Regions from separate parts of the Halomonas sp. BN3-1 genome, predicted to be linked through region 1. Evidence: predicted binding sites of a transcription regulator. Region 1 holds the regulator's gene; each other region holds the start of a gene.
The links. The regulator PhoB, encoded in region 1, activates phosphate uptake and scavenging genes when phosphate is short. The targets are predictions, from matches to a motif close to TGTCATANNNNTGTCANA.
Positions count from the first base shown of each region.

Region 2: a site for PhoB is predicted at 8,128-8,145, ahead of C9F12_RS18050 (PhoX family phosphatase). Genes of this name have one in related genera too.
Region 3: a site for PhoB is predicted at 4,738-4,755, ahead of C9F12_RS13710 (UTRA domain-containing protein). Genes of this name have one in related genera too.

Region 1 covers NZ_PYVV01000012.1:38,689-48,590, reverse strand. Annotated here, with positions in the region: gene pstA (phosphate ABC transporter permease PstA) at 1-211, shown strand, start outside; gene pstB (phosphate ABC transporter ATP-binding protein PstB) at 298-1,071, shown strand; gene phoU (phosphate signaling complex protein PhoU) at 1,104-1,838, shown strand; gene cysZ (sulfate transporter CysZ) at 1,978-2,706, shown strand; gene C9F12_RS16265 (YnfA family protein) at 2,861-3,196, shown strand; gene phoR (phosphate regulon sensor histidine kinase PhoR) at 3,370-4,698, opposite strand; gene phoB (phosphate regulon transcriptional regulator PhoB) at 4,759-5,448, opposite strand; gene ubiA (4-hydroxybenzoate octaprenyltransferase) at 5,563-6,456, opposite strand; gene C9F12_RS16245 (chorismate lyase) at 6,654-7,292, opposite strand; gene C9F12_RS16240 (FAD-dependent oxidoreductase) at 7,453-8,613, shown strand; gene C9F12_RS16235 (HU family DNA-binding protein) at 8,956-9,231, shown strand; gene C9F12_RS16230 (hypothetical protein) at 9,323-9,679, shown strand; gene recG (ATP-dependent DNA helicase RecG) at 9,725-9,902, opposite strand, start outside.
Region 2 covers NZ_PYVV01000014.1:102,264-112,165, forward strand. Annotated here, with positions in the region: gene rho (transcription termination factor Rho) at 1-1,085, shown strand, start outside; gene ubiD (4-hydroxy-3-polyprenylbenzoate decarboxylase) at 1,203-2,696, shown strand; gene C9F12_RS18010 (NAD(P)H-flavin reductase) at 2,693-3,472, shown strand; gene folM (dihydromonapterin reductase) at 3,469-4,182, shown strand; gene C9F12_RS22835 (hypothetical protein) at 4,264-4,419, shown strand; gene C9F12_RS22645 (hypothetical protein) at 4,533-4,700, shown strand; gene C9F12_RS18020 (3-deoxy-7-phosphoheptulonate synthase) at 5,016-6,095, shown strand; gene C9F12_RS18025 (hypothetical protein) at 6,192-6,317, opposite strand; gene C9F12_RS18040 (lysozyme-like domain containing protein) at 6,513-7,148, opposite strand; gene C9F12_RS18045 (hypothetical protein) at 7,241-8,002, opposite strand; gene C9F12_RS18050 (PhoX family phosphatase) at 8,287-9,902, shown strand, end outside.
Region 3 covers NZ_PYVV01000009.1:120,375-130,276, reverse strand. Annotated here, with positions in the region: gene C9F12_RS13735 (amino acid racemase) at 1-83, opposite strand, end outside; gene C9F12_RS13730 (hypothetical protein) at 115-294, opposite strand; gene hisD (histidinol dehydrogenase) at 317-1,633, opposite strand; gene C9F12_RS13720 (D-cysteine desulfhydrase) at 1,703-2,716, opposite strand; gene C9F12_RS13715 (LysR substrate-binding domain-containing protein) at 2,936-3,838, shown strand; gene C9F12_RS13710 (UTRA domain-containing protein) at 3,876-4,622, opposite strand; gene C9F12_RS13705 (ABC transporter substrate-binding protein) at 4,941-6,017, shown strand; gene C9F12_RS13700 (alkaline phosphatase family protein) at 6,150-7,019, shown strand; gene C9F12_RS13695 (ABC transporter permease subunit) at 7,016-7,849, shown strand; gene C9F12_RS13690 (ABC transporter permease) at 7,836-8,684, shown strand; gene C9F12_RS13685 (ABC transporter ATP-binding protein) at 8,681-9,829, shown strand; gene C9F12_RS13680 (HAD family hydrolase) at 9,826-9,902, shown strand, end outside.

The DNA.
Region 1 (9,902 bases):
GTTCCCCTTCCTCCACCTTGAAAGGAAGTTCATGCACCTGGGGTATCACATCTATGACGCGGCCTTTCACTCCAGCGATGTCCAGGCGGCGATGCCGCTGGTGTATGCCACAGCGCTATTGCTGGTCACGGTGATTCTGGTGCTTAACCTGACTGCAATATTCATGCGTCACTATTTGCGTAAGCGTCATGGTGCCCCGGTGCGCCGATGATGCAGGGAGAGGCAATGTCCATCGATGGCGAGCTGCCCAAGCGTCAGCTGGCCCAGGCAAGACTGGGAAATCGACGCGGGGCGGTCATGGAGTTTTCCGCGGCCGATACCTGCCTGGATATCCAGGGTTTGACCCTGGCCTATGGCGGCAAGACGGCGCTCAAGGATCTGACCCTGCGCATTCCACGCCATCGGGTCACGGCCTTTATCGGGCCGTCGGGCTGCGGCAAGTCGACGCTGTTGCGCGCCTTGAATCGTCTGCACGACCTTAATGAGGACGTCAGTCGTCACGGCCAGATTCATCTGGACGGCCACGATATCCATGACCCCAGGGTGGCGGTGGCCGAGCTCAGGCGTCGGGTGGGCATGGTGTTTCAGGCACCGAACCCCTTCCCCATGTCTATCTACGACAACGTCGCCTTTGGCCTGCGTCTGCAGGGAGGCTTGAGCAAGCGCCGCATCGACGATGTGGTCGAATGGGCACTGAAGTCGGCGGCGCTGTGGGACGAGGTCAAGGGGCGTCTACGGGCGTCGGCCTGGTCGCTCTCGGGAGGCCAGCAGCAGCGTCTGGTCATCGCCCGGACCCTGGCGGTGGAACCCGAGGTGCTGTTGCTCGACGAGCCGGCCTCGGCCCTGGATCCGATCTCGACGCTGAAGATCGAGGAGCTGATTCGCACACTCAAGCCGCATCTGACCCTGGTGCTGGTGACCCACAACATGCAGCAGGCGGCGCGGGTGTCGGACTATACGGCGTTTTTGCACAACGGTGAGCTGGTGGAGTACGGCCCGACCGACACCCTGTTCACGCATCCGCGCCTGAGGCGCACCGAAAACTACATCACTGGACGCATGGTGGGCTAGCGTCCCGTCCCATGCTTCTTCAGGAGACCTTCATGGATATCACCAGCGATACCCACAGCCAGCACATCTCGAGGCAGTTCAATCATGAGCTCGAGGAACTCAAGACCCACCTGATGGCCATGGGTGGCCTGGTGGAAAAGCAGGTGCAGGATGCCGTCAGTTCGTTGCTCGACGCCGACTCTGCACTGGCCTCTCGTGTGGTCGACAACGACCGTGCGGTCAATGACATGCAGGTCAAGATCGACGATGAGTGCACCCGCGTGCTGGCACGCCGTCAGCCGGCGGCCTCGGACCTGCGACTGGTACTGGCGGTGATTCGTGCGGCGTCGGATCTCGAGCGTATCGGAGACGAAGCCAGCAAGATCGCGCGCAACGCCATCGAACTGGTCGACGGCAACAACGGCACCCGCGGCTTCGTCGAGGTGCGCAATATCAGCGAGCACGTGCGTCACATGATGCGTGACGCCCTGACCTCCTTCGCGCGTTTCGACACCGAGCTGGCGATGCAGGTGGTGCAGGAAGACGAGCGGGTCGACAGCGAGTACCAGAGCGCCATGCGCTCGCTGATGACCTTCATGATGGAGGATGCGCGTTCGATCTCTCCGGTACTGGGCATCATGTGGATTCTGCGCGCGCTGGAGCGTGTCGGCGATCACGCCAACAACCTGGCCGAGTACGTCATCTATCTGGTCAAGGGCCTGGATATCCGTCACATCGCCCCTGACGACCTCAACCAGGAACTGCTCGACGACAGCAGCACGTCTTGACCTCGACGCCCTGAGCGGCGTCAATAGGCCGGCCCCGTCAGGGTCGTTGCCTGCACTCTGAGCATCGGGCCATCGTCGAGACGATGGCCCGATGTCGTTGGGGCACTGTCATCTTCAGCCACTGCCAAGGATCGATGTCATGCTGAATGCCCTCGAGGCGGTCCGCCGCGGAACCCGCCTGGTCTATAGCCAGGGCCTGCGTCGTTATGTGTTTCTTCCCATTCTGGTCAACCTGCTGGTCTACGCCGGCATGCTCAGCTACGTGCTCGGTGAGTTCGGTGGCTGGCTCGATAGCTGGATGGCCATGGTGCCGAGCTGGCTGGAATGGCTCGACTGGCTGATCTGGCCGTTGTTTGTGGTCAGCCTCGTGCTGATCGTGTTCTTCAGCTTTACCCTGGTTACCCACCTGATCGCCGCCCCCTTCTACGGCTTCCTGGCGGCCCGGGCCGAGGTCGAGCTGACCGGCCGCGAGCCCATCGACGACCGGGGCTGGCTCAAGACCGGTCTCGACGCCCTGGGCAGGGAGCTGTTGAAGCTGGCCTATATCCTGCCGCGCATGATCGGGCTGTTTATCCTGAGCTGGATTCCGGTGGTCAACCTGATCGCGCCGCTGTTGTGGGCGGCCTTCAGCGCCTGGGTCATGGCGATCACCTACCTCGACTACCCGATGGATAACAACAAGGTCAGCTTCGCCGATATGCGCAAGCGCCTGTCGGCGCGCTGGTGGCCGAGTCTCAGCTTCGGTGGCCTGGTGACCTTGATCACCTGGATCCCGCTGGCCAACCTGTTTCTGATCCCCGGGGCCGTGGCCGGCGCGGTGCTGATGTGGGATCAGCACTATCGGCAGTTGCCGGTGGTAAGGCGTTGAGCAGCAGTTTGAGTACCGCTATCGGCGCTGTTGTTGGTTGTAAGGCGTTGAGCAGCATTGTCGGCGCTGTTGTCGATGGTTGTACGGCGTTGAGCAGCACTGTCGGCGCTGCCGATAATGGTGAGGCGTTAAAAGGGGAAAGCAGGGAGTGGCCATGACGGCGCTGTTGCCTAGTCTTTTGCTCTATATCGCGGCGGCGCTGGCCGAGATCGCCGGTTGCTTTGCGGTGTGGCGCTGGTGGCGAGATGACGCCTCGGCATGGTGGTTGTTACCTGCGGTGGCGAGTCTGGTGGCCTTCGCCTGGCTGCTCAGTCAGATCGATGCCGACTACGCCGGGCGTGCCTTTGCCGCTTACGGGGGCGTCTACATCGTGGCGTCACTGGGCTGGCTGTGGTGGGTCGAGCAGCGCCTGCCGGATCGCTGGGACCTGATCGGGGGCGCGCTGTGTCTGGTGGGTGCCGCGGTCATCCTGCTGGGGCCCAGGAGCTGATGGGAGCACGCTCGGTTCGTTCTGGCGGGGCCTAGGCGCTGTCCGAAAAGTCGACGAGCGAAGGTTAGACAAGGCAAAAATCGGTGAGAAAGCGCAGTTTACGGGGTGTAAATGAGCATTTTGATCCGATTTTGACGCCGTATTACCGAGCGCAGGCACTTTTCAGACAAGCCCTAGTGCACAGCGCCGGCGCGGCCGAGCGCCACCGGGTCGGCCGCTGCCAGCCGGCTCGAGGGAAAGATGCAGCGGAAGGTTGCGCCCTCGCCGAGTCGGGAGTCGATATCCAGGCGTGCCTCGTGGCGCAGCAGCACATGCTTGACGATGGCAAGCCCCAGGCCGGTACCGCCGGTGGCGGTGCTGCGGCCCTTGTCGACCCGGTAGAAGCGTTCGGTAAGGCGTGGCAGGTGCCTCGGATCGATGCCTTCGCCGTCGTCTTCCACCTCAAGGCAGGCGCCTTCGCCGTAGGCACGCCAGCGTAGCGTGATATGGGCGCCGTCACCGGCGTAGCGCACCGCATTGAAGGCCAGGTTGGAGACCGCGCTGTGCATCTCCTTCTCGCTGCCGGTGAGACTGCGCGATTCTTCGACGACCACCTCGATCTGCTGGCGGCCGCCTGACAATGCCTCGGCGTCGCGCTTTACCGCCTGCAGCAGGGTGGTGGGGTCGAGGCGAACGTGGTCGCTGCCGCCCTGGTCGTTCTCGAGTCGTGACAGCAGCAGCAGGTCGTTGACCAGATTCTGCATGCGGCGCGTCTGGCTCTGCATCTGGGCGACCCCCTTGCCCAGGCGCTCCGGCAGCATGCCGGCCATGTCGCTGTAGGTCTCCAGGTAGCCGGTGAGCACGGTCAACGGCGTGCGCAGCTCGTGGGAGACGTTGGCGACGAAGTCGCGGCGCATCTGTTCCAGGCGATGCAGACGGGTGATATCGCGGGCCATGACCAGGCGTTCATCGTCACCGTACAGGGTGATCTGGAACTGCAGGATCATGTTCTCGTCGATGGGGGAGGGCAGGCTCAGCGGTTCGCGGTAGTCACGGGCATTGAAGTAGCCGACGAAGCGCGGGTCGCGCAGCAGGTTGGTGATGTGCTGGCCGCGGTCCAGCGCCGGCTTCAGGCCGAGCATGCGCTCGGCGGAGCTGTTCCACCACTCCAGGTCGCCGTGGCGATCGAGCATCACCACGCTGTCGCGCATCGCCTCGGACGACTCCTGGATACGCTGGAGGGTCGAGCGCAGGCGGCGCTGAGTGATCCGCTGGCCTTTCTGGTAGCGATAGAGGCGATCGAACAGCTCGCCCCACAGGCCACTGGCGGTGGGAGGTTCCTGCTGGGGGCGGTGGGTCAGCCAGTCGTGCATCGCGTGCAGGTTGCGCAGGTGATAGCTGAGCCCAAGCGCCAGGCCCAGGCCGATGCCTACGCTGGACAGCGAGAACGGCCAGCCCAGCAAGGCGCCGAGACCCACCAGCACGGCCAGGCGCCAGACTTCTCGTCTCCACAGACGACCCACGTCAGTTCTCGGCTCCGTTCACCTCATCCCTCCTGGTGCTGCGTTGCGTCGATGGCTCGCTCAGACCTTGGCCGAAAAGCGATAACCGGTACCGCGTACGGTCTGGATCAGTTGCTGATGGGGTTCCCCCAGGGCCTTGCGCAGGCGGCGGATATGCACGTCGACGGTACGTTCTTCCACGTAGACGTTGCCACCCCAGACCTGATCGAGCAACTGGCCACGGGTGTAGGCGCGCTCCTGGTGGGTCATGAAGAACTGCAGCAGGCGATATTCGGTGGGGCCCATGTCCAGTGACTTGCCGTCGACGCTGACGCGATGGCTGACCGGGTCGAGCTTGAGGCCTTCCACCTCCACCGGGTCCTCGACGCCCCGCGGAGTGGCGCGTCGCAGCACGGCCTTGAGGCGGGCCACCAGTTCTCGCGGCGAGAATGGCTTGGTGATGTAGTCGTCGGCGCCGGCTTCGAGGCCCTGGATCTTGTTGTCCTCCTCACCCTTGGCGGTGAGCAGGATGATCGGCAGCTCTGCGGTGGTTTCCTCGCGCTTGAGCCGGCGGGCCAGTTCGATGCCGCTGGTGCCCGGCATCATCCAGTCCAGCAGCAGCAGGTCTGGCTGGTCATCGACGATGATGGCGTGGGCGGCCTGAGCATTGTCCGCCTCGAGCACCCGGTAGTCGGCCATTTCCAGCGCCACCGCGATCATTTCGCGGATCGGGGCTTCGTCATCGACGATCAGTACGGTCTTGGCGGTCATCCCGGGAGCCTCTTGGTCAGGGTCTTACACTCGACGGTGACAAATGACACCACGTCAATGTGACAATTAGATGACATTGTATCCATTGTCGAGCGACCGAGACGGGCATTTCCCTCACCCGAGGGAGGGATAGAGGCTCAGTCCGAGTCCGGCGAACAGCAATAGGCCCGACCAGTGGTTGTTGAGAAAGGCCTGGAAGCAACGGTCGCGGTCACGGCTCTTGATCAGCCGCTGCTGGTGGACAAAGGTCGCGCCCATGGCCAGCCAGCCGAGCCAGAAGAAGCCGCCCAGCGCCAGCAGGCTGCCGGCCCAGGCCAGCAGCCCCAGGGTAGCCAGCTGCAATAGCGCAATGATGCGGGTGTCCCAGCGGCCGAACAGTACCGCGGTGGACTTGATGCCGATCTTGAGGTCGTCGTCGCGGTCGACCATGGCGTATTCGGTGTCGTAGGCCACGGTCCACAGCACGTTGGCGGTAAACAGCAGCCAGGCGACCATCGGGACTTCGCCGAGCACCGCGCCGAAGGCCATCGGAATGGCCCAGGAGAAGGCTGCGCCCAGCACCACCTGGGGGAAGTGGGTGTAGCGTTTCATGAAGGGATAGCTGGCGGCCAGCACCGCTCCGATCAACGACAGCCACACGGTAAAGCCGTTGGTCAGCCAGACCAGCGCGAAGGCCGATCCCAGCAGGCACACGAACAGCACCTTGGCCTCCCGCTCACTGATGCGGCCGGTGGCCAGCGGTCGGTTCTTGGTGCGTTTGACGTGGCCATCGAAGTGGCGATCGGCGTAGTCGTTGACCACGCAGCCCGCCGCCCGCATCAGGTAGACGCCGGCGACGAAGATCAGCAGGGTGTCACGGGCCGGAATGCCCTCGGAGGCCACCCACAGCGCCCACAGGGTCGGCCACATCAACAGCCAGGTACCGATGGGGCGGTCCAGACGCATCAGCGCCAGAAAGTCGGGAATTCGGTTCAGGTATCCAGGGGGACGCAGCAGCGAACGATCCATCGGTCTCTCTCATGCTCTGGCGCAGGTCAGGCGAAAATGAGGCGTTAGCCGGGCAACAGTCGCTCCTCGGAGAAACATCGCCGAGAAGCCTTGGCGCAGCCTAGCGCGAGCCGACCGCCATGACCAGCCAGGCGGCTCGCTCCGAAGGTGGCGACGGAAGGGCGATGGCGGGGTGACGGCCGGTGAGCGACAGCTAGTCAGCCGGTGGCAGAGGCCGACAGCGACAACGCCCGGCCCATGGCCGGCATAAAGCTCTCCTGCACCAGCAGCACCCAGCCGCTGTGACGAAATACCGAGCGGCGTTGCCATAGCCCGGTATAGCCGTGGATCGGCCTCGAGTTACGGCCGATCTGAATGGCGCTGCGCTCGAGATCGGGCTGGCGAAACAGCCAGCTGCCGAGAGAGGTCTCGCCGAGGCCTTCGAAGGGAGCGTCGTGACGCTCGACGATCGGCGCCACGCTGCGCGCCACCACCCAGGGCTCCTCGTCCACGCACAGGGCGACCTCGCGCAGCCAGGCCTGCTCGTCGCTGGCCAGACCCAGCACGCGAGCCTCGTCCGGCCACGGCAGGCCCTTGGCCTCCGCCAGCAGGCGTACGCGAAAGTGCCCGGCGCCTGCCGCCTCGATCAGGCGTTCTGTCAGGGAGTCCCGCGAGGCCAGCCAGGCGTGCCAGTCAGCGGGCACCGCGATGCCACCGGAGGCCAGCGACACCCAGCCGGGGTCGACGATATCGGCCGCGTCGGCATTCGGCGAAGAGGCTGTGGCTGGCGCGGGATTACCCGGTCCGGACCCCGAGCGCTCCCCCAGGGAGCGGAATGTGGAAGGAAGCTGTGTCATGCGGCCTCGGCAGGGCTGTCGTCACCGGAGGCGGTGCTCCGGTCGGTCGGCGCATAGTGTACCATGTGGCCCAGCACTCACCCGCTGGTGTGGCCCCGTACGGGCCGGCCCAGCTTCAACAGCGACCGCCCGGCGGTCGTCGGCAGAGTCGAAGGAAGCGATGCAAGGACCCTTGACCATCATCGGTACCGGCATGGCGGGCATAGGCCTGGCACGCCAGGTGCGGGCGCTGGACGCCCACCGACCGATCACCCTGATCAGCGCCGACTCAGGCGATGACTATTCCAAACCGCTGCTGTCCACCGGCTTCGCCAAGGGCCTGGCGGCGGACCGGCTGGCCGCGCGCTCGGCGCTGGAACTGGCCGATCAACTGGGCGCGGTGGTACGTCCCCACACCAGGGTCGATGCCATCGATCTGGCGTCGCGCACCCTGAGCCTGGGCCAGGAACGCCTGCCCTGGTCGGATCTGGTGATTGCCACCGGTGCCAGCCCCGTGGCGCCCTTCGAGATTCCCGATGCCCTGGCCGGACGGGTGTTCTCGATCAATGATCTCGACGACTATCGGCGTTTTTCGGCAGGCCTCGAGGCGCTGGGGCGCCCGGCTCGGGTGGCCATCGTCGGCCTCGGACTGGTCGGCTGTGAATTTGCCAACGATCTGCACGCCGGTGGTCATCGCGTCTGCCTGGTCGGCCCTGAACCCTCGTTGCTGCCCAGGTTGCTGCCCCGGCGGCTGGGTCAGACCCTGAGCCAGGCCTTCATCGAGGCCGGCATCGACGTCATCCATGGCCGTCTGGTGAGCAGGCTCGAAGGTGCCGGTGGTGACATCGGTGTGCACCTCGACGACGGCCATGAGCTGGAGGCGGATATGGTGCTGGTGGCCACCGGTCTGAAGCCGCGCTCTCGGCTGGCGCGAGAGGCCGGTATCGCGACAGATAATGATGCCATCGCCGTCGACCGCTATCTTAAAAGCTCCGATCCTCGTGTTCATGCGCTGGGTGATGTGGCCTCGGTGGACGGTGTCAATGCCATGTACGTGCAGCCGCTGCAGGCTTCGGCCAAGGCGCTGGCTGCGACCCTGTGTGGTCGTCCCACCCAGGTGCGCTACGGGCCCTGGCCGGTGCTGGTCAAGACGCCGCTGCTGCCGGTGGTGGCGCTGCCGCCGATGACCGACAAGGTGCATTGGCGAATCGAGGCCGACGGCGAGGATATCAGCGCCCTGGCCGAGGATGACGAAGGGCGTCTGCAGGGCTTTGCGTTGACGGGAAAATGCGTTCGTCGGAAAGTCGAACTGGCGCGGGCGGCACCGCCGTTGCTAGGCTAGGTTCGTCAACGGCGCGGGTTGTACGCGATACAGCCGTCGTTGAAGGTGCCACCGAGGCAGGGCAATTCTATCGGGGACGACCGCCACGACGTGTGGCTGGCCGGTGTCGTATCGCCGGTTTCGTACCGATGGAAGAGGCAAGGTCCCGTCGGCGGTGGCTCTCGCTAGTCGAAAGACAGTCAGGAAGCGCTGAGCGCACCGTGATGTTCATCGTCGTGGTCAACGATCCTGTTGTCACGGCGCAGGGCCGGGGACTGCCCGTGTGGACACTCGGACAGTGTTTCCATAACAATGATGCCGGTGTCACGGCACCGGAGTATCAAGCCAAACCAGGAGGGCTGTATGCGCAAGCCAGAACTCGCCGCGGCGATTGCCGAGCGTGCCGATCTATCCAAGGACAAGGCCAGCCAGGTGTTGAACGTCATCCTCGACGAAATCACCGGTAGCGTGTCTTCCGGCCAGGACGTGTCGTTGATCGGCTTCGGCACCTTCACCGTGCGCGAGCGTGCCGCCCGCACCGGCAAGAACCCTCAGACGGGCCAGCCGCTGAAGATTCCCGCCAGCAAGACAGTCGCCTTCAAGCCCGGCAAGGGGCTCAAGGACGCAGTCGCCCGCTGAGGTGACGACTACCACCGCCTGTCCTCCAGGCGGTGGATCGATATCGCGGCCCGGTAGCGGGCCGCGCCTACCCGTCGACCGGTGAGGCAACATGACCCTGAGACTGATGCTGTGGCTGCTGGGCGTCATGCTCAAGCGGGCCTTCAAGCGCAAGGCGCGATTCTGCGAACGTCTGCAAGACCGGGGTGGGCTCGACTGGGGCATCGCCACCGAAGATCTGTCCATCGCGCGCCACTATCGCATGCGTCCCACGGGGATCGAGAGTCAGCGCGGACTGCCGGTGGATCTCGATCTGGAACTACGCTTCCAGGACAGTCAGACCGCGATCAAGGTACTCCGGCGCCCCTCCCAGCGCACCTTCCTCGATGCCATGATGGCCGGCCAGCTGCGACTGGTGGGCGACGCCCAGGATCTTGATCGGCTGCAGCGTCTGCTCAAGCACCTGTGAGGCACACCTGATTCATACCCGGCCCACACCTGGCCCACACCCGGTTCACACCTGGCCATAGCGGCCGGCTTCCTCGCCCAGCCAGCGCCTGATCAGTGGCCTGCTGGCCTCCGCTGCCTGCTCGAGCAGGGCATCGGCCAGTGGAGTGATGCGCGGCAACAGGTCGGCATCACGCTCCAGGTCGGCGATCTTCATCTGGGCCAGCCCCGTCTGGCGGGTGCCC
Region 2 (9,902 bases), on a different contig from region 1:
AGGACGGTTTCGGATTCCTGCGCAGCGCCGACAGCTCCTACCTGGCCGGCCCCGACGATATCTATGTGTCGCCGTCCCAGATCCGGCGCTTCAACCTGCGCAAGGGCGACACCATTTCCGGCAAGATTCGCCCGCCGAAAGAAGGCGAGCGCTACTTCGCGCTGTTGAAGGTCAGCCAGATCAACCTGGACCGGCCGGAGAACGCCAAGCACAAGATCCTGTTCGAGAACCTCACGCCGCTGTTTCCGCAGGACCGTCTGCGCATGGAGATCGGCAATGGTTCCACCGAGGATCTGACCGCGCGCATCATCGACCTGACCGCACCCATCGGCAAGGGCCAGCGTGGCCTGATCGTGTCGCCGCCCAAGGCGGGTAAGACGCTGATGTTGCAGAACATCGCCACCTCGATCACGCGTAACAACCCCGAGTGCCAGTTGATCGTGCTGCTGATCGACGAGCGCCCCGAGGAGGTCACCGAGATGTCGCGCACCGTGCGCGGCGAAGTGGTCGCCTCGACCTTCGACGAGCCGCCGGCGCGTCACGTCCAGGTGGCCGAGATGGTGATCGAGAAGGCCAAGCGTCTGGTCGAGCACAAGAAGGACGTGGTCATCCTGCTCGATTCCATCACCCGTCTGGCGCGCGCCTACAACACCGTGGTGCCGTCCTCCGGCAAGGTGCTGACCGGTGGTGTCGACGCCCACGCCCTGGAAAAGCCCAAGCGCTTCTTCGGTGCCGCGCGTAACATCGAGGAAGGCGGCAGCCTGACCATCATCGCCACGGCCCTGGTGGACACCGGCTCCAAGATGGACGAAGTGATCTTCGAGGAGTTCAAGGGCACCGGTAACATGGAAGCCCACCTGGATCGCCGTCTGGCCGAGCGTCGCGTCTATCCCGCGCTCAACATCCGCCGCAGCGGCACCCGTCGTGAGGACCTGATCGCCTCCGACGAGGAGATGCAGCGCATGTGGATCCTGCGCAAGCTGCTAAACCCGATGGACGATACCGCGGCCACCGAGTTCCTGATCGACCGACTCAAGGACACCAAGACCAACCTCGAATTCTTCGAGGCGATGAAGCGCCGCTAGCGTTGGCCAACGCCGCGCCTGGGCGGTCGCCAGACGCAAGGTCCAGGTGACCGAGGTCAAGACGAGGGGCAGCATGCTATGCTGCCCCTTTTGTGTTCAGGGGAGCGAGGCAATCGCATGAAATATGGTGACTTGCGTGACTTTATCGCGGGTCTCGAGGCCGCCGGCGAACTCAAGCGGGTGACCGCCGAGGTGGACCCCTATCTCGAGATCACCGAGATCTGCGATCGCACCCTGCGCGCCGGTGGCCCTGCGTTGTTGTTCGAGAACGTCAAGGGCAGCGAAATGCCGCTGCTCGGCAACCTTTTCGGCACCCCCAAACGCGTCGCCATGGGCATGGGCCAGGACTCGGTGGAGGCGCTGCGCGAGGTCGGTGAGCTGCTGGCCTTTCTCAAGGAGCCGGAACCTCCCAAGGGCTTTCGCGATGCCTGGGAAAAGCTGCCGATCTTCAAGCAGATCATGAGCATGGGTCCCAAGACCGTGCGCTCGGCACCGGTCCAGCAGCGAGTCTTCGAGGGCGATGAGGTGGACCTGGATCGACTGCCGATCCAGCACTGCTGGCCCGGTGATGCCGCCCCCCTGGTGACCTGGCCGCTGGTGATCACCAAGGGCCCGCACAAGAGTCGTCAGAATCTCGGTATCTATCGCCAGCAGAAGCTCGGCAAGAACCGCCTGATCATGCGCTGGCTGTCCCATCGTGGCGGCGCGCTGGACTTCCAGGAATTCCAGCAGGCGCACCCCGGCGAGCCCTTCCCCGTAGCGGTGGCGCTGGGCGCCGACCCGGCGACCATTCTGGGGGCGGTGACCCCGGTGCCTGACTCGCTGTCCGAGTACGCCTTCGCCGGGCTGCTGCGTGGCTCGCGCACCGAACTGGTCAACTGCGGTCACGCCGACCTGCAGGTGCCGGCGTCTGCCGAGATCATCCTCGAGGGCTTCCTGTACCCCGATGATACCGCGCCGGAAGGTCCCTACGGCGACCATACCGGCTACTACAACGAGGTGGAGACCTTTCCGGTGTTCACCGTGACGCGCATGACCATGCGCAAGGACGCCATCTACCACTCCACCTACACCGGACGTCCACCGGACGAGCCTGCGATCCTCGGGCTCGCCTTGAACGAGGTGTTCGTGCCGATCCTGCGCCGCCAGTTCCCTGAGATCGTCGACTTCTATCTGCCCCCGGAAGGCTGCTCCTACCGCATGGCGGTCGTGACCATGAAAAAGCAGTACCCGGGCCACGCCAAGCGGGTAATGATGGGGGTATGGAGCTTCCTGCGTCAGTTCATGTACACCAAGTTCGTGGTGGTGCTGGATGATGACGTCGACGCTCGCCAGTGGGAGGACGTGATCTGGGCCATCACCACCCGCATGGACCCGGCCCGCGACACCGTGATGGTCGAGAACACCCCGATCGACTACCTCGATTTCGCCTCTCCGGTGGCTGGGCTCGGCTCCAAGATGGGCCTGGACGCCACCAGCAAGTGGCCGGGTGAAACGGACAGGGAGTGGGGCGTGGCGATTGCCATGGACGACAGCATCAAGTCCCGGGTCAGCGAGCGCTGGGACGAATTCGACATTCCTCTCCCCGACAGCAACAAGAGGTCGACATGACGGCAAGGACCCTGACCTGCCAGGTCATCGAGGTCGAGGACCTCACCCCTGACGTGTTTCGCGTGATTCTGGAAGGACGCGCCGAGGCCATGGCCCATGCCCCGGGCCAGTACCTGGAAATGTGCCTGGACGATGACTGCTGGGTGCCCTTTTCCATCGCCAGCCGCCATCGTGACGATGGGCGACTCGAGCTGCATATTCAGCACTGGCCCGAACGCTCCAACTCGGCCCAGCTCAGGGCCATGCTGGTCGAGGCCCAGCACCTGACCGTGCGTCTGCCGGGGGGCGACTGCGTGCTGGATGGTGAAAGCGATCGTCCGCTGACGCTGATCGCCGCCGGTACCGGCTTCGCCCAGATGAAGGCGATCGTCGAGGCGGCGCTCCACGCCAACCCCGGGCGCTCCATCAGCCTGTGGTGGGCGGCCAAGGAACGCCGTGATCTGTACGCCGAGAGCCTGGCCCGGCAGTGGGTCGCCGAGTCCGATAAGGTCAGCTTCCACGCGGTCTGCGAGGAAGGCTTCGAGCAAGGCTTCGCCGACGAGCGGGTGCACGCCCATCATGGCCGTATCGACGCCGCACTCGCCGCCGAGCTTGGCGATGTGTCGGGCCACGACGTCTATCTGTCGGGCTCGCCCGGCATGGTCTATGCCTGTGTCGACGTGCTCGCCTCGCTGGGGCTGGACCCGTCACGGGTGTTCTCGGACGTCTTCGCCTACGCGCCACGCGACCCTCTGGTGCCGGTGGTCGGTAGCCTGGTCGGGGAAAAGCAGTCATGAGCGCGTCGCCGATCCTGATTACCGGTGGCGCCCAGCGTCTGGGGCGTCACTGCGCCGAGCGCCTGGTACAGGACGGCCAGCCGGTGATCATCAGCTATCGCCGCGAGCGCCCGGAGCTCGAGGCCATGCGCGAGCGCGGCATCGTCACCCTCCAGGCGGACTTCTCCAGCGAAGACGGCATCCTCGACTTCCTGGAGCGGCTCAAGAGCGAGACCGGATCGCTTCGCGCCATCGTCCACAACGCCAGCGACTGGGCACCGGACAGCGATGGCGAGGATGCCGGGGCCGCCTTCGAGCGGCTGTTCCGTATCCATATGCTGGCGCCTTACCTGATCAACCTCCACGCCAAGCCCTTGCTCGACGCCTGTAGCGAGCCCCAGCGGGACATCGTCCACATGACCGACTATGTGGTGCAGAAGGGCTCGCGCAAGCACGCCGCCTACGCCGCCACCAAGGCCGGGCTCGACAATCTGACGCTGTCCTTCGCCGCGCGCTATGCCCCAGAGATCCAGGTCAACGCCATTGCACCCGCGCTGATCATGCTCAATCAGGGCGATGACGAGGACTATGCCGCCAAGGCCAGGGCCAAGTCGGCGATGGACATGGTGCCGGGGCCCGGGGTCATCTACCAGAGCCTGCGCTACCTGCTCGACAACCGCTATGTGACCGGCACGACCCTGGCCGTGGACGGTGGCCGCCACCTGCGCTGAATCGCCGGCGGACTCGCCTGACCCGAGGAATCCCCCTAGACTCTGGATGACCCTGACAACAACATCACAAGGAGGCGACCCATGGCCCATCACGACGACGACCTGCATGGCGACAGCTCTCACGACGGCTTTCATGACGAAAGCGGATTCCTGACGATCTTTCTCGGCCTGGTAGTGATGGTCGGCATGACCTGTCTGCCGGCGACCATCGGCTGGGTGCAACTGGCGACAGGCTAGCCAGGGGCGTCAGCAGACCATGGTCGACGGCACGGCGCTTTTCCTGCCCGTGCACAGGGGTTGCCATTTGCTCCGGCGCGGGGCAGGATGAAACAAGATTCGAGGAGACACCGATGACCGATCACGCAAACCCGACCCGACCCCGACCCGATGGCAGCGACAGCGCCCTCGTCGGTGCTGTCTTGGGTTCGGATTGTGTGCATGCGGACGCGGTGTCCTTTTATTGGCCCAGCTTTTCCTGGTATTGGTTTGATACCGGGGCGCTGGTGCGCGAGGCCTGATCCAAGTATCTGGCACTCGCGAGGCGCTCCCCCCCAGGGCCGCCTCCCAGAACCCCCGGACGGCTGCCCGTCCGGGGGTTCCTTGTTTGTGTGGCCAGACGTTTTCACTCAGTAGCACTCACCTGCGAAAGGCAGGCAACCGGAGCAATGACATGACCGCATATCGACTCTTCGCCAGCACCATTTCCCATGGCTATGCCTATGGCGATAGCTGGCGATTTATCGACGCGCGGTCGGCCCAACTGGCCACCTCCGACCGTGAGCGCCTCGGTGGTCGACGCACCCAACGATGTACGACCACACGGAGCTGATACCATGACCGCCAGCCTTTCGCTTGCCACCGCCGACCTCAACGCTGCCGCGACGCAAGAGACCGCCCCCCAGATGACCCTGCCGACCCCGCAGGCGCTCAAGCGCCAGTGCCCACTCGGGACGACCCTGAGCGATCGCGTCGACGCTCAGCGTCAGCAGATCCGTGACATTCTCGAGGGTCGTGATGATCGCCTGCTGGCGGTGGTCGGGCCCTGTTCGATCCATGACCCCAGGTCGGCGCTTGAATACGCCCGGCGTCTGGCCTCCCTGGCCGACAGCATCCGTGATCGAGTGCTGGTGGTGATGCGGGTGTACGTCGAGAAGCCCCGCACCACCGTGGGCTGGAAGGGCCTGGCCTATGACCCGGACCTGGATGGCAAGGGCGACATGGCGCGTGGGCTCGAGCTGTCACGCCAGCTGATGCGCGAGATCGTCGAGCTGGGCCTGCCGGTGGCCACCGAGATCCTGCAGCCGATGATCGCTCCTTACCTTGAGGACCTGCTGGCCTGGGTCGCGATCGGCGCACGCACCACCGAATCCCAGCTGCATCGCGAGATGGCCAGTGGCATCGGCGCGGTGGTCGGCTTCAAGAACGCCACCAGCGGCGACGTCCAGGTGGCACTGGACGCCATGCGCTCGGCCGCCCACCCCCACCAGCACTTCGCGGTGGGCGAGCAGGGGCAGCCGGTCATGCGCGAGACCGCCGGCAACCCCTACACCCATGTGGTGCTGCGGGGCGGTCACGGTGAGCCCAACTACGGGGTCGATGCGGTCGCCGCGGCTAGAAAAGCGCTGATCGGCGCCGGCCTGCCGCCACGGCTGATGGTGGACTGCAGCCACGCCAATGCGCGCAAGGACCATCGCCGCCAGAGTGAGGTCCTGCTTGAGGTGCTGGCCCAGCGCCTGGCCGGTGACACCTCGCTGATCGGGGTGATGCTCGAAAGCCACCTGAACGAGGGCAAGCAGCCGCTGGAGCCCGGCAAGTTGCGCTACGGTGTCTCGGTCACCGACGCCTGCATCGGCTGGGAGACCACCGAACACCTGTTGAGCCTGGCTGCCGAGCGCCTCGCCCAGCAGGGTTGAGCCCGACGATGCGAACGAACCAGACCAGAGGCCCTTTCGGGCCTCTGGTCGTTTATGTCCGGCGTAACTGGCTCGCGCCGTGGGTGGGGACGTGACTCAGCGGCAGAAGGGCCATACCTGATAGAAGCTGTCGCAGCGGAATTCCGCCTCGCAGGCTGCCAGTTGGCTGCGGTAGCGGGAAGCATAGTGGATGGCCACCTGACTCAGCGGCAGAAGGGCCATACCTGATAGAAGCTGTCGCAGCGGAATTTCGCCTCGCAGGCCGCCAGTTGGCTGCGGTAGCGGGAAGCATGGTGGGTGGCCACCTGACTCAGCGGCAGAAGGGCCATACCTGATAGAAGCTGTCGCAGCGGAATTCCGCCTCGCAGGCCGCCAGTTGGCTGCGGTAGCGGGAAGCATGGTGGGAGGCCACCTGACTCAGCGGCAGAAGGGCCATACCTGATAGAAGCTGTCGCAGCGGAATTCCGCCTCGCAGGCCGCCAGTTGGCCGCGGTAGCGGGAAGCTGTGCTGGCCACCTCCCGCGCCGCGCGTTGCACCGCCGGCTTGGCGCGATAGCTGCCGCGCTGATAGCCGCCCTGGCCTTCGTGGTAGGCCAGGTACAGGTGCTCGGGGTTGGACAGTGACACCCCCGTCATGCGCCGCGTGCGGGCGTTGTACCAGCCGATGAAGTCGGTGGCGTCGTCCATGTCGGTGCGACTGGCGAACAGCCCGCCGGCGGCGTCATCGTATTCGCCCCATACCGGATCCTGGGCCTGGGCATAGCCGTAGGCCGAGGACGGGCGCGTCCACGGAATGAAGCCCAGTAGTTTGGTACGTGGCGGCCTGACGTGGCTGCGAAACGACGACTCGCGCTTGATGAAGGCCATCTGGGTCCAGGGGGGCGTGCCCCACTTTTCATAGGAGGCCTGGGTGGCGTCGTACCAGTCCGGCTGCTGGCGAAAGATCTCGCACAGATTGTCCTGATGGCTCGGCGGCGCCGGGGCGAAGGCGGCGCAGCCGTTGAGGGTAACAAGCGCCGCGGCAAGCACCGTAGTGAGTAGAGCAGACCGCATCCTTGGCATGGCCCGTTTCACAACATTTTCCCGTTCAGTGATATCGCCCCCAGTATGCCCTCCCGTGCACTTCCGGACCATCCTTGCACGTCTTAGACGGGCTCGGGTTCTCTCTGCCTGGGTTGGCCTCCACCTCCGATGTCCGAGGGCACCAGTGGCAGGTCCTCGGGCAGGTGGCGGGCACAGAAGTCCAGGCAGTCGAGGCCGTTGACGGCCTGGGGGGCCAGTGGACAATTCCATGGCGACTCGCGCAGCACTTCCGGAAGAAGGTCGCTCAGATCCTCCATGTCCTGACTCTTGGGCCAGCACAGCCAGCGCTCCCGTTCAGGGGTCTCGGGGTGGCGCCACTTCAGCATCCAGTCGTCGCCCCAGGGCAGTACGCCCAGGGTGTCGGGTTCGGGCGGCGGCAGACCCTGGAAGGCGCTGGCCCACCAGCGGGGCGAGAGGTGATGGCGTCCCAGGCGTCGGCTGCACTGGGCCAGCAGGGTACGCTGAACCACCATGACATCCAGGGCGCTGTCATCGCGATAGAGTACATGGAGCGCGAGAGTGTGCGGTATTACGCAAAGCTCCCGCTCAACCAGTTCATCCAGTGACTCCCTGCTGTCGACCTCCTCGGCCAGGGCGCCGTCCAGCGTTACCAGGGTGACCGATTGTGGAGGTATGACGAGACAACAGGGAAGTGCCTGGTCGAGGAATGAAAGCGATTGGACATTGGCGGCGCTGCCCCGGTCGAGGCTCTGTTGATCGACACAGTGGACCCAGTACCAACGAGGCTCGGGATCTTCGTCGGCTGAAGGGGCGCGTTGGGGCATAAGAAGTATGCGCTGATGTCGGTGTCCCAGATTCCACATGGTTCTGGTCCTGTCGATAGCGATTGTTGGTGCACTGTGTCGACGAGCAAAGCCATTTTCTTTCACCAACTGTTACTCTTTTTACAATAGCGCTACTTCCTGTGCTCTGCTTCAACCTCGTCTATCGTCATACGAGTGTCATCTGGACTACCTAGTGTTGTCGGCGGACCGCTGGCGCCCCTGTGATCGACTTTCCCTCCGATACCCGAGGCCGGCAACAGTGACTGGCACCGACAGCCCACGCCTTGACGGCGAACAGAGGGCTGCAAGAAGAGGACTGCGCAATGAGCAAGGAAATTGAAGATCATCGTCTATTGAACCCCAGCCGAAACGAACCCTTCTCCTCGGTGCTCGACCGTCGTCTTTCCCGGCGAGCGGTGATGAAGGGGGGCATGGGCATGGCGGCCATGACCATGCTGGGAAGCTTTGGTCTCTCGGCCTTCGCCAACGAGCCGTCGTCAGGGATGGCCAAGACGCCGCTGGCGCTGGCCTTCGAGTCGATTGCCGGTTCGCGCAGCGACGCCGTGGTGGTGCCGCCGGGCTATACCGCCCAGGTGCTGGTGCCCTGGGGTACGCCGCTTGACGACAGCGCGCCCGAATGGAGCGAAGATCTGACGATGACGCCCCAGGCCCAGGCGGCCAGCGTCGGCATGCATCACGACGGCATGCATCCTTTCGCGCTGGATGAGAGCACGGCCTCCGAGCGCTTCCTGCTGGTGATGAACAACGAATACATCGACGAGAACGCGCTGTGGGCGCCCCAGGGCGGCCCTACCAACATGACCGAAGGCAAGCGTCCGGCGGACGAGGTGCGCACCGAGATCAACGCCCACGGGGTGACCGTGGTCGAGGTGAAGAAGGACGCCGATGGTCGCTGGAGCCACGTCAAGGGTTCCGCCCATAACCGTCGCTACACCAGCGCCACCCCGATGCACCTGTCAGGGCCGGTGGCGGGCAGCGACTACGTCAAGACCAGGTATTCCCCGGGCGGCACCCAGGCCCGCGGCACCAACAATAACTGTGCCCACGGCTACACGCCCTGGGGAACTTACCTCACCTGCGAGGAGAACTGGCCGGCCTACTTCGTCAAGAACGAAGGCCGTACCCTGGACGATGACCGACTTGGTATCGCCAGCGGGCGCGGACGCTACGGCTGGGAGACCGCCGCGGGCGATGACAGCGAACGCGACGACGAATTTACCCGTCTGATCGGCGACCCCGTCGCCGACGACGCCAGCGGTGACTACCGCAACGAGCCGCGTCAGTTCGGCTATATCGTCGAGATCGACCCCTATACCGGCAGGCAGGCGATCAAGCGCACGGCGCTGGGCCGCTTCCGCCACGAGGGGTGCTGGCCGGGCAAGCTGGTAGCAGGCGAGCCGGTGGTGTTCTACTCCGGTCACGACTCGCGCAACGAGTACATCTACAAGTTTGTCTCCGAGGCGGCCTGGGACCCGGCGGATGCCATCGCTCCTGGCGCCGAGGCCGACCGCCTGGCGATCGGTGACAAGTACATGGACAGCGGCACCCTGTACGTCGCTCGCTTCAACGCCGATGGCAGCGGCGAGTGGCTGCCGCTGACGCCGGACGCCACCACCCAGGATGGCCGTACCCTGGCCGAGGCGCTCGAACTCGACGCCGATGACCTGGCCGGGGTGATCATCCACACCTGTGACGCCGCCGACCTGATGGGTGCCACGCCGATGGATCGCCCGGAGTGGGGCGCGGTGGACCCGTCCACCGGCGAGGTCTACATGACCTTGACCAACAACTCGAAGCGTACCGAAGACGGCACCGAGGCGACCCTGACCGGCGACGGCGACAACATCACCGCGCTGGGCAACGGCTACGCCACGGCACCGGTCAATGCGGCCAACCCGCGGGCGAACAACGAGGCCGG
Region 3 (9,902 bases), on a different contig from region 1:
GTGGCGTCCGGTCCCATGCCGCCCAGCACACCGACCATCGTGTGGTCGGCGATGGTTGCGGAGTTATCGGTGGAAAGCGTCATAACGGGTCCTTTTGACGAGTGATGACCGGTATCAGCAGCCGACGCCCAGGCTCGCGGCGAACTCGGACTCCAGCAGGGCGGTTTCACCGGCCTCGCCTTCGGCCAGGTTGTAGCGATGCAGGCGACCGCTCTGGAGCACGGCCACCGCCGAGGCGATGGCGTCGTCAGAGATAGCTTCCTGCCGGGTGAAGGATTTGGCAAAACGGCGCATGGCTGGCTCCTCCGCTGGCGACTCAGTAACGAGCCTGACGGTGAACAGGGAAATCCCACTCCTGCTCGGGGAAGTACTTGGCCAGACGCCAGTCACAGGCCCGGGCGTGGCCTTCCATGCCCTCGGTGCGGGAAATCCGGGATCCCACCGCGCTGAAGGTCAGATTGGCCTCGACGCTCAACTGCTGGGTGGTCAGCACCTTCATGAACTTGTGGACATTGAGTCCACCGGAGTAACGCCCGGCGCGCCTGGTCGGCAGGATGTGGTTGGTACCGGAGCACTTGTCACCGTGGGTGACGGTGCTGCCCTCACCCAGAAACAGCGAGCCATAGTTGCTCAGATGCTGCTTCCACCAGTCCAGATCCTCGCACAGCACCTGCAGGTGCTCGCAGGCGTACTGATCGCTGATCGCGACGATCTCCTCGCGGCTGTCGCCCACGATGACCTCACCGAAGTCGCGCCAGGCAGCGTGAACGATATCCGCGTTGGGCATGTCGTCAGCGACTTTCGGCAGAATCTCCATCACTTCGCGGGCGATCGCTTCGCTGGTGCTGAACAGCCACACCGGTGAATTCGGGCCGTGCTCGGCCTGGGACACCAGATCGACGGCGATGGTCATCGGGTCGGCAGATTCGTCGGCGATGATCGCCGACTCGGTGGGGCCGGCAAACACATCGATACCCACTTCACCGAACAGCAGGCGCTTGGCTTCGGCTACGTAGGCGTTGCCGGGACCGACCAGGATGTCGGCCTCGCGGCCACCGAACAGACCGAAGGCCATGCTGGCCATGGCGTGGACGCCGCCCATCTCGAGGATCATGTCGGCGCCGGCCACATGCATGGCGTAGGCCACCGCCGGGTTGATGCTGTCGCCCCGGGGCGGCGAACAGGCCACCACGTGTTCGACACCGGCGGCCTTGGCGGTAGCCACGCTCATCAGCGCCGAGGCGGCGTGGGCGTAGCGGCCGCCCGGCACATAGCAGCCGGCGCTGTGTACCGGCAGGATACGCTGACCGAGCAGCACGCCCTCTTCGGTCTCGATCTCGAAGGAGGTCAGGCTGTCACGCTGGGCCTCGGCAAAACGGCGGATCTGGCGGTGGGCGAAGTCGATGTCGTCCTTGACCGACTGGGGCACGCTGTCGATCAACTGACGCCGCTTGTCGTCGCTCAACACAAAGTCGCCGGTCCAGCCGTCAAACTTCTCGGCGTATTCGCGCACGGCCGACTCGCCACGGGCACGAATATCCTCGAGCATGCCACGCACCGCTTCCGTCACGCGCTGGTCTTCGGCGGCGACGCCAGCGGCAGCCTCCGCCTTCTTGAGATGCCGAATGGTCATTGTTGTCTCCGAATAACGTCGTCGAGGGCGCCCTAACTCAGCGGACGCCTACCCTGGATTACGCCGGACTCATCCCTTGTAGTCGGGGAAGTCGAAGGCATCGGGATAGCCGAACAGCGCAACGGCGCCGCCGGTGTGCAGGAAGACGACGTTCTCATCCTGCTTGAAGTGGCCCTGGCGGATCAGGTCGATCAGCCCCGCCATGCCCTTGCCGGAGTAAACCGGGTCCAGCAGGATCCCTTCGTGACGGGCCAGCAGGGTGACCGCCTCGATCATGCTGTCGGTGGGCACACCGTAGCCCTCACCCACGTAGTCGCAGTTGGCGACCACCTGGTCGCGGCTGACGATGCCGGAAAGGCCAAGCTTGGCTTCGGTCTTCTGGGCCAGGGCAAAGACGTTGGCTTCCTGCTTGTCCTTCGGCGCGCGAACGCCGATGCCGAGCACCGGGATGCCGGCGTTACAGGCGCTGAGACCGGTGACCAGGCCCGCCTGGGTGCCGGCGCTGCCGGTGGCGTGGACCAGATGATCGATGCGCAGGCCCATGTCGTTGGCCTGGGCCAGCAGTTCAAGGGCGGCATTGACGTAGCCCAGGGCGCCGATCTCGTTGGAGCCGCCGCCGGGGATGATGTAGGGCTTCTTGCCTTCACTCTTCAGACGATCGGCCAGGCCTTCCATCTCGGCGGCCATGTCGGCACCGCCCGGGCGCTTCTCGACGCTGGCGCCGTGGAGCTGATCAAGGAAGACGTTGCCGTTGTAGTTGTAGTTGGGGTCCTCGCTGCCGGTGCGGTCTTCCAGCAGGATGTGGCACTCGAGCCCCAGCTTGCAGGCGGCGGCCACGGTCTGGCGGGCATGGTTGGACTGGGTGGCGCCCTGGGTGATGATGGTGTCGGCACCCTGTTCCAGGGCGTCGGCCATCAGGAATTCAAGCTTGCGGGTCTTGTTGCCCCCGGTGGACAGGCCGGTGCAGTCGTCGCGTTTGATCCACAGCCGCGGACCGCCGAGCAGCTTGCTCAGGTTGTCCATGGGCTCCAGCGGAGTGGGCATATGGCCGAGACGGACACGGGGAAAACGGGACAGGTGCATACGGGCCTCCAGGCGAGTCATTGTTGGCATTGGCGTGCTCTCTTGACGACCTACGTCGAAAGACACAGCAGGCCTGAAGGCCTGCCCTCGAGCGATCGCTTCCAAGTTAAGCCTCGCCTGGAACATGAGACCAATGCCAAGTTGCTCGCCAGCTGTTAAATTTTTGCATAGCCACTGCTTAGCCCCGGCCGCCACCCACTAAGGCAGACCAAAACACCAATGAAGATCGAATGGATAGAGGATTTTCTCGAGCTTATCGAAGCGGGCACCTTTTCCCAGGCGGCCGAACGGCGCCACGTCACCCAGCCGGCATTCTCGCGCCGCATCCGCCAGCTGGAAGAATGGCTGGGGGTGGCGCTGATCGATCGCAGCGCCTCGCGCCTGGAGTTGACCGCCCACGCGCGGGCGTACGAGCCCCAGTTGCGAGAGTGGCTGGCACGCCTTTACGCCATGCGCAGTCGTCTTAGAAGCGATGCCCGCCAGGGGCCCAGGGCCATTCTGACCACCCAGCACACCCTGACCGTCAGCTACCTGCCGCGCCTGTTGCGCCACCTGCGTCATCACGCGCCTGAGGTGGGACTGCAGATCACCTCGTCCGACCGCAGCCAGTGCATCCACGACTTCGAGCAAGGCAAGGCCGACCTGTTGCTGTGTTCAGAGCTGGAAGGGGCTCCCCTGTTCAGCGGCAGCGACAGCGTCGAGCGGCTGTCACTGGGCGTTGAACGGCTGTTGCCAGTGTGCGCATCGGATCATCACGGTGGTCTCATGCACGAACTCGAGGAAGGTCAACGACTGCCCTTGATCGGCTACGATCCGGACAGCTTTCTTGGCCAGGCCCTGGCGACGCCTTACCTGCTCGATGCCCAGCGCCACTACGAGATCGAGCTGGTCTGCGAGACCGCCTTCACCATCGGCATTCGCCAACTCGCCCTGGCCGGGCTCGGCATCGGTTGGCTGCCCCACGGGTTGATCGAGGAAGACCTAGAGAGCGGTAAACTTATTTCCTTGCAGGAAATCCTCGGCGGCCCCTCTCTGGAAGTGGCCTGCTATCGCCATCGCGACGAAGCAGCGGTGGCAGCGCCTCTGTGGCACCTGCTGGAAGAACGCCCTCCCGCGGTCTAGCACTCCCCTGCCGTTCGAAGCCCCTCGATCTCGCACCTCAAACTCCCTGAGGGGCGGCGGAAAGCGTCAGCTCGATGGCGTCATGGCGCCAGTACTCGTCGTCACAGTCGATGGCACGGCCGTTCTGGTCGTGGTTGATGCGGGTGATGCGCTGGGCGGGGCTGCCGCGTACCGCGTTGAGTGCGCTGGCGGCGTCGCTGGAAAGTACACAGGTGCCAAGCTCGTAGCTGACCCGCCCGACCCGGATGCCGTACTCGCGGCGGTAGAGTTCGGTCAGCGATTCCCGCGCCAGATCGAACTCCAGGATGGCGGGAAAGCAGCGCGGCAACAGATGATGTTCCACGTAGAGCACCCGGCGTTCATCCACCAGCCGGGCACGACAGATGCGGTAGACGCGCTCGCCTTCGGCGAGTCCCAGCCGGCGGGCGACCGTGACGGGCGCGATCACTTCCTCGGCACTGATCAACAGGGTTCGGGCGCTGCGCTGCTGGGATCGCACCATCTCGTGAAACGGCAGGCAGGCCAGCAGGTCGTAGCGTAGCCGTGGCGGCGACACGAACCAGCCGCGCCGATTCTCGCGATACACGCAGCCCTCCGCCTCCAGCTCATTGAGTGCCTCACGCAGGGTGATGCGGGTGGTCTGGAGGCGCACCATCATGTCTCGCTCGCTGGGCAGACGGCGATCGCCCCGTGTCGAGGCCAGGCTCAGCAAGGGCGCAAGACGCTCGCGCAGGCGATGGGCGGGTGAGGCGTCGTGCGAGGTGTCGTCAGGGACAGTAGGCAAGGCGGACTCTCGAAGCTCTGACCAGGATCGCCGCCGGGCAGTATCCGGCGGCGTCCAGCTTTTTGGTATAGACCAAAGAAGGTTCAACGTAGTTTCAGCAGTCTAGTGGCAAGCCGGTGACAACGCGATGACAGTACTCGAACGAGTCGGGTTTTTTCGTCCTTTACGTAGCTCATATGAACTGAGACGAGACTGCCACGCAACTGACACGAGGCTGTCACGCTAGCTCCTTAGGGTGATCGTCAACGGAAACTGATCTAGACCAGAAAGGCGCATCGGTTTCCGTCGACTTCACGCCCCTGACCCGGAGACCCTCCCGTGATCGTCACTTCTCTGCGTTACCCGACCCTGACCGCCCTGGCCTGCGTTGGCCTGCTGTCCACCGCCGCCCAGGCAAACACCGCCGAGCTTGAGTCACTGATCGAGGCCGCCAAGCAGGAAGGCCGCGTCGACAGCGTCGGCATGCCCGACACCTGGGCCAACTGGAAGGACACCTGGGCCGACCTGGAAAGCGTCTACGGCCTGGCGCACACCGATACCGACATGAGCTCCGCCGAGGAAGTCGCCAAGTTCAAGGCCGAGGGCGAGAACGCCACCGCCGATATCGGTGACGTCGGCTTCGCCTTCGGACCGATCGCGGTGCAGCAGGGGGTGACCCAGCCCTACAAGCCCACCACCTGGGACGAGATCCCCGACTGGGCCAAGGACGAAGATGGCCATTGGATGCTCGGCTACACCGGCACCATTGCGCTGATGATCAACAAGAACCTGGTGGAAGAGGACCAGCGCCCGAGTTCCTTCGCCGACCTGCGCGAGGGTGACTACTCGGTATCGGTGGGCGCCGTGGGCCAGGCTTCCCAGGCCAACAATGCGGTACTCGCCGCCGCCTACGCCGCCGGTGGCGACGAGGGCAATCTGGCCCCGGGCCTCGAGCTGTTCGCCGAACTGGCCGAGCAGGGCCGACTGTCGCTGGCCGACGTGTCCATCGCCAACCTGGAGAAGGGCGAAGTGGAAGTGGCCCTGCTGTGGGACTTCAACGCCTTGAACTACCGCGACCAGATCGACCGTGACGCCTTCGAGGTGGTGATCCCCTCGGACGCTTCGGTGACCTCCGGCTACGCCACCATCATCAACACCCACGCCCAGCACCCCAACGCCGCCAAGCTGGCCCGTGAGTACATCCTGTCCGACGAAGGGCAGTTCAACCTGGCCGAGGGCTACGCTCGCCCGATCCGCGCCGAGCACCTGACCCTGCCGGACGACATCGCCGCCAAGCTGCTGCCCAACGAGCAGTACGCCAGCGCCCGCCCGATCCAGGACTTTGCCGCCTGGGAACAGAGCGCCAAGGTGCTGCCGCGCCAGTGGCAGTCCGAGGTGCTGATCCACCAGCAGTGATCAAGCGCTGAGGACAGCCCCGCTACAACGATCGACCGCTGAAGACAGTGCCCAAGGGGCCTGTCTTCAGCGCATTCCACGTCTTATCGCGACAGCGCCGCGCCCTGTATTGCCGCGCGGCCGGGAGTCATCATGACCAGACCCGTCATACTGGTGGTGCTGGACGGCCTCAATCACGCCGTCGGCCATCACGCCATGGGCCACTTGAGCGCCCTGGTGGAGGCCGGACGCGGCTACACCACCCACCTCGACTGCGAGCTGCCGGCCATGTCTCGGCCGCTCTACGAGTGCCTGCTGACCGGCGATCGCCCAGTGGACTCCGGGGTAGTGCACAACGACATCGTGCGCCGGTCCCATGGCACCAGCCTGTTCGACCTGGCCCGCGGCCAGGGCCTTGCCACCGCAGCGGCGGCCTATCACTGGGTCAGTGAGCTCTACGTCAAGGCACCCTTCGAGCGCACCCGCGATCGTTTTCTCGACGATCCGGCGGCGGCCATCCAGGCCGGCATCTTCTACTGGCAGGACCACTATCCGGATGACCACCTGTTCAGCGACGCCGAGGCCCTGAGGCAACGCCACGCGCCCGACTTCCTGCTGGTTCACAGCATGAACATCGACGACACCGGCCATCGTCACGGCGGCGACTCGCCCCAGTACAGAAACGCCGCCCGCCACGCCGACATCGCCCTGGCCGACTACCTGCCACGCTGGCTGGCCGACGGCTGCCAGGTGATGATCACCGCCGACCATGGCATGAACGCCGATCGCTCCCACTCGGGCCTGCTGGAAGAAGAACGCCGGGTGCCGCTGTGGCTGTTCGGCGATGCCTTTGCCGACCCCGCCGGACGGGTCATCCGCCAGACCCACCTGTGCGGCACCCTGGCAAGCGTCCTCGGGCTCTCCCACGACAAGCCCTGGCACCCCGAGCTGTTGGCCGCGACCAACACTGCCAGCGTCGCATCCACCGCGAACGCCACCTGCAACGAGGAGGCCGGCTCGTGAAGGCGCCACTACCGGCCTGGCTGTGGCTTGTGCCTTTCGCCGTGATATTCACCGCCTTCCAGCTGGCGCCGATGGCCTGGGTCGCGATCAGTGCCTTCAACGTCAACGGCGACTGGGGCCTTGGCCACTTTCAGGAGATCGCCCAGTCGGCGTTCTTCCGCCAGGCGATCTGGAAGAGCCTGACCATCTCGCTGGTGTCCAGCGCCATCGGCCTGGTCATCGCCACCCTGACCTGCCACGCCCTGGTGCGTTCCGGCGGACGCCTGAGGCGAGCGATGATCGCCTTCACCAACATGACCTCCAACTTTGCCGGCGTGCCGCTGGCCTTCGCCTTCATCATCCTGCTGGGGGCCAACGGCGTGCTGACCCTGGCGCTTCAACGACTCGGCATCATCGAGGACGTGCGTCTTTACTCCACCGGCGGGCTGATCGTCATCTACACCTGGTTCCAGATTCCGCTGGGCATCCTGCTGCTGTTCCCGGCCTTCGCCGGCCTCAAGGCCGAATGGCGTGATGCCGCCAGCCTGCTCGGCGCCGGGCGCATCGCCTACTGGCAGCGCATCGGCCTGCCGGTGCTGTGGCCGGCCCTGGCCGGCACCTTCACGGTACTGTTCGCCAACGCCATGGGCGCCTACGCCACCGTCTACGCGCTGGTCAACACCAGCTACAACCTGATGACCATTCGTATCGCCAACCTGGTGGCCGGCGACCTGTTCCTCGAGCCCAACCTGGCAAGCGCCCTGGCGTTGATCCTGGTGCTGCTGCTGGTGCTGGTCACCCTGGTCCAGCAGTGGCTGTTGAGAAGGAGTGCACAGCATGGCTCACGCTGAGACCCTGCCGGCTCACAAGGGCCCGACCGCAGCGCCGCTGTCGGCGACCTTCAATCCCTACGCCTGGATCGTCGGCAGCGTCTTCGCGGTGCTGGCCCTGCCGCTGGTGGCGACCCTGGGTTACGCCCTGGCCACCCGCTGGGGCGCAACTCTGGTCCCCGATGGTCTGACCCTGGCCTGGTTCGTGGAGCTATGGACCACCCCGCGCTTTGTGGCGGCCTTCGCCCGGTCGCTGGCTGTCGCCGTGGGTGCCCTGGCGCTGTCGCTGGTACTGGTGATGCCGGTGGCCCTGCTGGCCCACACCCGCTATCCGTGGCTGGACCGCTGGATGAACACCCTGATCCTGATGCCCTTCGCGGTGCCCCCGGTGGTGTCCTCGGTGGGGCTACTCAAGCTCTACGCCGGCGGCCCGCTGCCGCTGGTGGGCACCCCCTGGATCCTGATTCCCACCTACTTCACCATCGTGCTGCCGTTCATGTACCGCGCCATCGCCAACAGCCTGCGTGCGGTGGACGTGCAAAGCCTGATGGACGCCGCCCAGCTGCTGGGTGCCGGGCCGATGAAGGCCTTCTTTCTGGTCATCCTGCCCAACCTGCGTGGCGGGGTGCAGATCGCCATCTTCCTGTCGTTTTCGTTCCTGGTCGGCGAGTTCGTCTTCGCCAACATGCTGGTGGGCACCCGCTTCGAGACGCTGCAGGTCTACCTCAACAATATGCGCGGCGCCAGCGGCCACTTCACCAGCGCCCTGGTGATCACCCTGTTCGCCTTTACCCTGATCCTGACCTGGCTGGGCAATCGCCAGGCCGAGCACACCATCACGGAGGCCACACGATGATGGCTGCCACCACACCTGCCACCCAGCGCGCCGCCCCGTCCACGGTCCCGTCCAGTTTCTCGACCTCGGTCCAGACCACGACCCCGTCAGCGCCAGGCCACCAGGAAAGCGGCAACGCGGTCTCGCTGAAGGGGCTGGCCAAGCGCTTCGGCGAAACCTCGGTGTTCGCCGACATCGACGCCGATATCGCGCATGGCGAGTTCATCACCCTGCTGGGGCCGTCCGGCTGCGGCAAGTCGACCCTGTTGCGGGCCATCGCTGGGCTGACCTCGCTGGACGCCGGCAGCATCCACATCGGCGGTGACGAGATCACCCGCCTGCCGCCCCAGCGACGTGGAGTCGGCATGGTGTTTCAGCACTATGCGCTGTTTCCCAACCTCAAGGTCGCCGACAACGTCGCCTTCGGCCTGCGCATGCAGAAGGTCCCCGGTGACGAGCGTGCACGCCGGGTTGACGAGGTGCTGCGCCTGGTCGAGATGCAGGACCAGGCGCACAAGTTCCCCCACCAGCTGTCGGGCGGGCAATGCCAGCGGGTGGCACTGGCACGCTCGCTGGTGGTGGAACCCAAGGTACTGCTGATGGACGAGCCGCTATCGGCGCTGGACGCCCGCATTCGTCGACATCTGCGCGACCAGATCCGCGAGATTCAGAAGACCCTCGGCCTGACCACCCTGTTCGTGACCCATGACCAGGAAGAGGCCATGTTGATGTCCGACCGGGTGTTCCTGATGCACCAGGGGCGGATCCTGCAAAAGGACACCGCCGAGGTGCTCTACACCCGGCCCCGGGACGAAAACGCCGCCGGCTTCATGGGCCACTACTGCCTGCTCGACGCCGTCGAGGCCGCGCCACTGCTGGGCTTTCGCAGCCAGGCCGGGCGTGTCGCGCTGCGCCCCGAGGCGCTCTATCTCAGCGTGCGGGGCCGCCCTTTAGGTGGTGAGCGGCCGGCACGGGTGGGGCCGGGCGTCAACGGACGTGTGCGTCGACATCGCCTGCTCGGTAACATCGTGCGCTACGACATCGACTGCGATGGCACCAGCCTCGCCGTCGACACCCTCAATCGCTCCGCCCGCACCTTGCTGCCCGCCGGCTGCGAGGTGACGATCCACGTCGATCTCGACGAGGTTCAGGAGCTGGATGCATGAACGATCTGACGAGCCCTGTCACCATGACTACTGACGCCTGCCTCGGCGACGCCGCCAAGGCCCCCGACGCGCC